Regions from separate parts of the Paenarthrobacter sp. 10L412 genome, predicted to be linked through region 2. Evidence: riboswitches for the same ligand, from Rfam matches in the RefSeq annotation. Region 2 holds a riboswitch; the other holds the start of a gene.
What was found. Region 2 has a riboswitch for glycine ahead of gcvP (aminomethyl-transferring glycine dehydrogenase). Riboswitches for the same ligand answer to the same signal wherever they lie in the genome.
Positions count from the first base shown of each region.

Region 1 (3,409 bases), on a different contig from region 2:
GACGGGTAGGTGATCATGATGGCCGAGAGGGCGTCCCGGTTTGCTTCGATCTTGGCCTTGAGGTCAACGTGATCGATGGTGCCATCGGGAGCGGTGGCCACCACAACAACCTTCATGCCAGCGAGCACTGCGGAAGCAGCGTTGGTGCCGTGGGCAGACGCCGGGATGAGGCACACGTTGCGCTGCTCGTCACCGCGGGACAGGTGGTAGCCGCGGATCGCGAGCAGGCCCGCGAGCTCACCCTGGGAACCGGCGTTCGGCTGGATGGAGACCTGATCGTAGCCGGTGATCTCAGTCAGCTGGGACTCAAGATCGGTGATCAGTTCACGCCACCCCTCGGTCTGGGAATCCGGAGCGAACGGGTGGATCGAGGCGAACTCCGGCCAGGAGATGGCTTCCATCTCAGCGGTTGCGTTCAGCTTCATCGTGCAGGAACCCAACGGAATCATGGTGCGATCCAGTGCCAGGTCGCGGTCCGAGAGCTTACGGATGTAGCGAAGGAGCTGGGTTTCGGAGCGGTGGGTGTTGAACACCGGGTGCTGCATGAAGTCGCTCGAGCGCTCTACGGAAGATTCCAGCGCAAAACCTTCAGCGGACTCAAGCACCTTAGCGTCGAAGACATCCAGGACGCTACGAACAATCTCCGATGTAGTGGTCTCGTCAACAGAAATGCCCACCAGATCAGCGTCAATGCCGCGCAGGTTGATGTCCTTGGCCTCGGCAGCGGCCACGATCTCCGCAGCCTTGCCAGGAACGCGGACTGTAATGGTGTCAAAGAAGGACGTGTGAAGGACCTCAACGCCGGCAGCCTTCAGTGACGCTGCAAGGGTGCGGGCGTGACCGTGGGCGGTTTCTGCGATTGCCTTCAGGCCTTCGGGTCCGTGGTAGACGGCGTACATGGAGGCGACGATGGCCAGCAACGCCTGCGCGGTGCAGATGTTGGACGTGGCCTTCTCGCGGCGGATGTGCTGCTCGCGGGTCTGCAGCGCCAAGCGGTAGGCGGGGACACCGGCGTCGTCCTTGGAAACGCCCACCAGACGGCCCGGCATGGAACGCTCGAGACCTTTCTGGACGGCCATGTACGCGGCGTGCGGGCCACCGAAGAACAGCGGAACTCCCAGGCGCTGGGCGGAACCGACGGCGATGTCCGCACCTTGCTCGCCCGGAGGGGTGATGAGCGTCAGGGAGAGAAGGTCTGCTGCGACCGTGACCAGTGCACCGCGTTCCTTCGCGTCAGCGATGACGGCGGAGTGATCGAACACGCGGCCGGAAACGCCGGGCTGCTGCAGGACGACGCCGTTGATGACGCCTTCCGGGAGGCCGAGCGAAAGGTCAGCGACCTCAACTTCGAAACCGAGGGCCTCAGCGCGGCCCTTCACGATGGCTATGGTCTGCGGGAGGCAGTCGGCGTCGAGGACGGTCTTCCCGTCATGGGCTGCCTTGTTCTTGTTGGCGCGGCGCATCATAAGGACGGCCTCGGCCACAGCTGTTGCTTCGTCCAACAGGGAGGCGTTGGCGATCGGCAGTCCCACGAGGTCCTGGACCATGGTCTGGAAGTTCAGCAGGGCTTCCAGGCGGCCCTGCGAGATTTCCGGCTGGTACGGCGTGTACGCGGTGTACCAGGCCGGGGATTCGAGGATGTTCCTGCGGATAACCGGCGGCGTGACGGTGTCGTAGTAGCCTTGGCCGATCATCTGGACGACGGTCTTGTTCTTGGATGCAAGCTTGCGCAGCTCGGCCAGCACCTCAACTTCGCTGAGCGCGTTTTCGAGGGTGAGGGCAACGTCCTGGCGGATGTCGTTGGGAACGGCGGTGTCAACCAGCGAATCAACGGTGTCGTAACCGACCGTCTTGAGCATGGTGTCAATGTCGGCCTGGCGGCGGGCGCCAATATGCCGATCGACGAAGGTGGTGGAGGCTGAACTAACCGTCACGAAGGAACTCCATTACTTGGGCGGCGTTTGGGTACGCCACAGTGGCTGGGTTCCTCCCCGCTCTGTATTGGACCTGAGAGTTTCCGCGTGTTGCTTTCACAACGCTCGCTTGCACCGTCGGTGAGCACAGCATTTCCACTGCGCCAAAGGGCGCAGCAAAAGGCCTGCTACTTTCCAGAGTTGCCTCGCCGCGGCGGTGCGTGGGCCTGAGAGATTCCTGGGGAGGGTTTGCTCCTACGGCGCCCGCATCACTTGCTTGCAGGACTCTCCCGCCGCAGATCAAAGGCATATTCACTTATTTGCGTGCCCCTTGTAAAGACGCACCACAAGGCTCAATTGTCCTACGTCGGAGGCGTCGCCGCAAATGGGCGACCCGCTACTTGCGGAGCCGGTCCAGGACTCCCAGCAGGATCTCGACGTCGGCCTCCCGCCCGGCCTTGCCGCCTTCCTGGCCGCCCTCGAACATTGCGTTGAAATACAGGCCGTCACCCATATAACTGACGGCTTTGGCTACCTCCGGACCCACATCCTCGGCCAGGACGTCCAGCCACTGTTGCTGGATTCCGCTGAACCGTAGCCGGGTCTCTTCATGGGCAACTTCTGCCAGCCGTGTGGCCGCGACGAACGCCCGGTCCATGGGGGTCCCGGCCCACAGTGAGGTCCGAATGAAGTAAGCAGCGCTGCCATCGGGCGCTGTCTTCATTTTTTCGATGTCTGCCTGGGCCAAGTCATCCAAGCGCTCCAGCAGGGCGCTGATCAGCGATTCCTTGTTGGGGAAGTGGTAAAGCAGTCCACCCTTGGAGACACCTGCCCGCTTTGCGACGGCGTCAAGCGTGGCAGCCCGCTCCCCCACCTCGATAAGGAGGGCTTCGTAGGCATCCAGGACCGCATCCCGGGCAACTGGTTTTCGTGGCATGACTACATCATTCCCTACGGCGTTTGGTGGTGTTGAATTTGAAACTATACCGTCTGGACGGTACAGTTAGTACCATGTTCACGCCGTCTTCAACCCAAGCACCCCGTTCCGCTCGTTCCCTGATGGGTCAGACGGCACCGTGGCGCGATTGGACGGCTCTGGCACTCCTGATGTTCCCGGTGCTGCTGGTGGCCGTAGACAACACCGCGCTCACCTTCGCCCTGCCCGAAATTGCCCGCTCCCTGGATGTAGGTGGCGTGCAACTCCTGTGGATCATTGACGCCTACCCGCTCGTGTTGGCGGCGCTGCTCGTTTCCATGGGCAACCTTGGCGACAGGATCGGACGACGGCGGCTGCTGCTGATCGGCAGCACAGGCTTCGCGGCGGTTTCGGCTGCTACAGCGTTCGCGCCTTCCGCGGAATGGCTGATTGCCGGCCGCGCCGCACTTGGCGTGTTCGGCGCCATGTTGATGCCCTCAACGCTGTCCTTGATCCGGAACATCTTTGCTGATCCGAACCGCCGGCGGCTCGCGATCGCCGTATGGGCTGCCGGATTCTC
Region 1 covers NZ_JBFTJT010000021.1:3,896-7,304, forward strand. Annotated here, with positions in the region: gene gcvP (aminomethyl-transferring glycine dehydrogenase) at 1-1,934, opposite strand, end outside; glycine riboswitch at 2,119-2,216, opposite strand; gene AC1DD7_RS22475 (TetR/AcrR family transcriptional regulator) at 2,311-2,850, opposite strand; gene AC1DD7_RS22480 (MFS transporter) at 2,925-3,409, shown strand, end outside.
Region 1: it holds a riboswitch for glycine, as region 2 does, so the genes downstream of both, gcvP (aminomethyl-transferring glycine dehydrogenase) here and gcvP (aminomethyl-transferring glycine dehydrogenase) in region 2, are expected to answer to the same signal.

Region 2 (3,409 bases):
TGAACACGGGGTGCTGCAGGAAATCACTGGTGCGGAGCACATCAGACGGCAGCTCAAACCCTGAAGCGTCCTTCACCGGGCCGGCACCAAAGGCGACGGCTACCGCGGAGAGGACCTCCGGCGTCGTGGTTTCATCGAGGGAAACGCCAACCGTGTCAGCATCAATGCGGCGCAGGTTGATACCGCGGGCTTCGGCAGCGGAGATGACTTTGTCAGCCTTGCCGGGTACGCGGACAGTGAGGGTGTCGAAGAAGGATTCGGACACGAGTTCACGGCCAGCGGTCTTGAGGGCGGTGGCCAGCGTGCGGGCGTGCCCGTGGACGGTTTCGGCGATTGCCTTCAGGCCTTCCGGACCGTGGTAAACCGCGTACATTGAGGCCACGATGGCGAGCAGGGCCTGGGCCGTGCAGATGTTGGACGTGGCCTTCTCGCGCCGGATGTGCTGCTCGCGTGTCTGCAGCGCGAGTCGGTACGCGGGGACGCCGGCGTTGTCCTTGGAGACGCCCACGATGCGGCCCGGAAGCGTCCGCTCCATGCCTTCGCGGACGGCCATGTACGCAGCATGGGGGCCGCCAAAGAACAGTGGAACACCAAAGCGCTGCGCAGTTCCGACGGCGATATCGGCACCTTGTTCACCCGGGGGCGTGATGAGGGTGAGCGCCAAAAGGTCGGCAGCGACAGTGACCAGTGCACCGCGTTCCTTGGCGTCAGCGATGACGGCGGAGTGATCGAACACGCGGCCGGAAACACCGGGCTGCTGCAGGACGACGCCGTTGATGACGCCCTCCGGGAGGCCGAGCGAAAGGTCAGCGACCTCAACCTCGAAGCCCAGCGCTTCGGCGCGGCCCTTCACGATTGCGATGGTTTGCGGGAGGAGGTCGGCGTCGAGGACGGTCTTCCCGTCCTTGGCAGTCTTGGACTTGTTGGCGCGACGCATCAGCAGCACGGCCTCAGCCACAGCGGTGGCTTCGTCCAGCAGCGAAGCGTTGGCTACCGGCAGCCCCGTGAGGTCCTGGACCATGGTCTGGAAGTTCAGGAGCGCTTCGAGGCGGCCCTGCGAAATCTCGGGCTGGTACGGCGTGTACGCCGTGTACCAGGCCGGAGCTTCCAGGATGTTGCGGCGGATGACCGGCGGCGTGACGGTGTCGTAGTAGCCCTGGCCGATCAGCTGGATGGCGGTCTTGTTCTTGGACGCGAGCTTCCGTAGCTCTGCGAGGACCTGCACCTCAGTGAGGGCGTCCTGCAACTTGAGCGCGGTGTCCTGGCGGATGGAATCGGGGACCGCAACGTCTACCAAGCCGTCTACGGAGTCGTAGCCGATGGCCTTGAGCATGGTGTCAACGTCGGCCTGGCGCCGGGCGCCGATGTGCCGGTCCGCGAAAGCGGTGGGGGTTGATTGAACAGTCAAGAGGAACTCCATGATTCAGGCGCCCTATGTGCGCCACGATGATGTCGGTTCCTCCCCGCTCTGTATTGGACCTGAGAGATTCCGCAGGAATGGTTGCCTGCTTGCACCGTCGGTGAGCCCAGTTACCTGGACTGCTTTCCAGAGTTGCCTCGCCGTGGCGGTACGTGGGCCTGAGAGATTCCTGGGGAGGATTTGCTCCTACGGCGCCTGACTGGATGTACCGGCAGGACTCTCCCGCCACAGATCAAAAGCGTTGCGTCACCTCAGTGACACGGTTCACACCATAGCGGGTTATCTGGAAAAAGCGCAAGCAAGGGGTACCTACCGATGCATTGCCTCGTGGATCTGGAGTGCGAACCACAACTGGGCAACCGTGGAGGTTTCACCCATGTCCAGCCCCGTCAATTCGCCGATTTTCCGGATCCGATAGATGATGGTTTGCCGGTGTGCGAACAAGGCTGCGGCAGTCTTTTGCCACGAACGCTGCGAGTCCAAATAGGTCCTCAGCGTGACGAGGAGATCGCCTTCCTGACTCTGCTCGTAATCGAAAATCGGCCCCAGGAGACGCCTGACCAGCGCAGTTCCTTCCTCGAAACCTGTCAGCCCGAGCCACGACGGTCCCTGCGCATATCGGGCCACGCCAAGCTTGTTCGCCCGGGCCGAACCGAGCGCCCAGAGGGACTCCTGCAGCGCGCGCTGAATGCCGGCCACTGCCGCCGGAGCGCTGATTCCGATCGCTGCATCCGCCCCGGCACAATGCACCAGGATGTCGTCCGGCACATCAGCGGGGACCACCACGTGCAGCCGGCTATTCCGCTTCAACGAAGCCGACGCAACCCCGTGCCGCCACAGTTCGATGTGCACGTTGGCCAGCCCGTCGCCGTCGTTCGCTGCTTGGGCCGGCCCCGCTGAAATGGCCGCCCCAGCTGCCATGGAGGCAAGCAGGAAGTCCTGCGGAGGAACCCCAAAAGTTGCCAGCCTGCTCTCCATCTCGGCCGCGCCCAAGCGCCCATCCATGGCCTGCAGCAGGAACTCGCCAGCCAGTCGGTGGCGGCCTTCCAAGGACAAAACGATGCGCGAGAGCTGCAGTCCCAGCACGGTTGCCGCGTGCAGGAGTACGACGGCGTCCGGGTGCGGTTCGCTGTTGGGCAGCACCACGAGGAGCGCATTGGCGTGGGTCGGGATGTCCATGGTCAGCACGTGCCGGCCCCTGATCCGGTGCCACTGGAAATTCTTGCCCGCCAAGGACACCTGCCCGGAAAGCGGAGCCCATTCATTCGCGAGGAACTCCGGGAGCCGCTGTCCCTCGGGATGCCAGGGATGGAGGCAGCGGCGATCCACCACGAACAGTTCCGCGTCCAGTTCGGTGGCAAGCCGTTGGACCAGGCTCTGCCAATGGTCCTCGGAGGCTCCGGCCGTGCGGAGAAGATCGTAGACCCTGGCTGTCTGCCGCAAGCGCCGGGACTCTTCGAGCAGGGAAGATTCGGCAACCGAGCGGGCGATCGCGATGAACGGGAGCGGGTACGGGATGCTGATCAGCGGCAGCGGTAGCCGGTCGCAGGCCGCCAGGAACTCCTGCGTCAGCGGGGGAGCGTGCATCTTCTCGCCGATCGCCAGCGCGCTTGCCCCACTGTCCATCAGTGCCTCTGCCAGCGCCACTTGTCCCTCGGCGTCTGCGGGAATCGACAGCCCATTGGTCATCATGAGTTCACCGCCGGTAACCCATTCCCACAGCCTGGGCAGGTCCGAAGTGTGCGCCCAGGTGATCCGGTTGTCGCGGCCAGCATCACCGGCCAGGAGGGTGAGCCCCAGTTGGGGTTCAGCCACGAGCTCGGCGACGGTGATTGCCATCGGAAGGGTTCCTGACTCTATGATTCCGGGGGCCATTGGGCTGTTTAGACATTCGTCTAAGCGCCTCGGCCATTTGTAGTCAATGTACCGCTATTCGCCGTGACCCGCGTCACGAAGAATGGAATTACTTACTTCCCGCTCAATGGCGAG
Region 2 covers NZ_JBFTJT010000028.1:5,587-8,995, reverse strand. Annotated here, with positions in the region: gene gcvP (aminomethyl-transferring glycine dehydrogenase) at 1-1,408, opposite strand, end outside; glycine riboswitch at 1,557-1,655, opposite strand; gene AC1DD7_RS24140 (PucR family transcriptional regulator) at 1,730-3,259, opposite strand.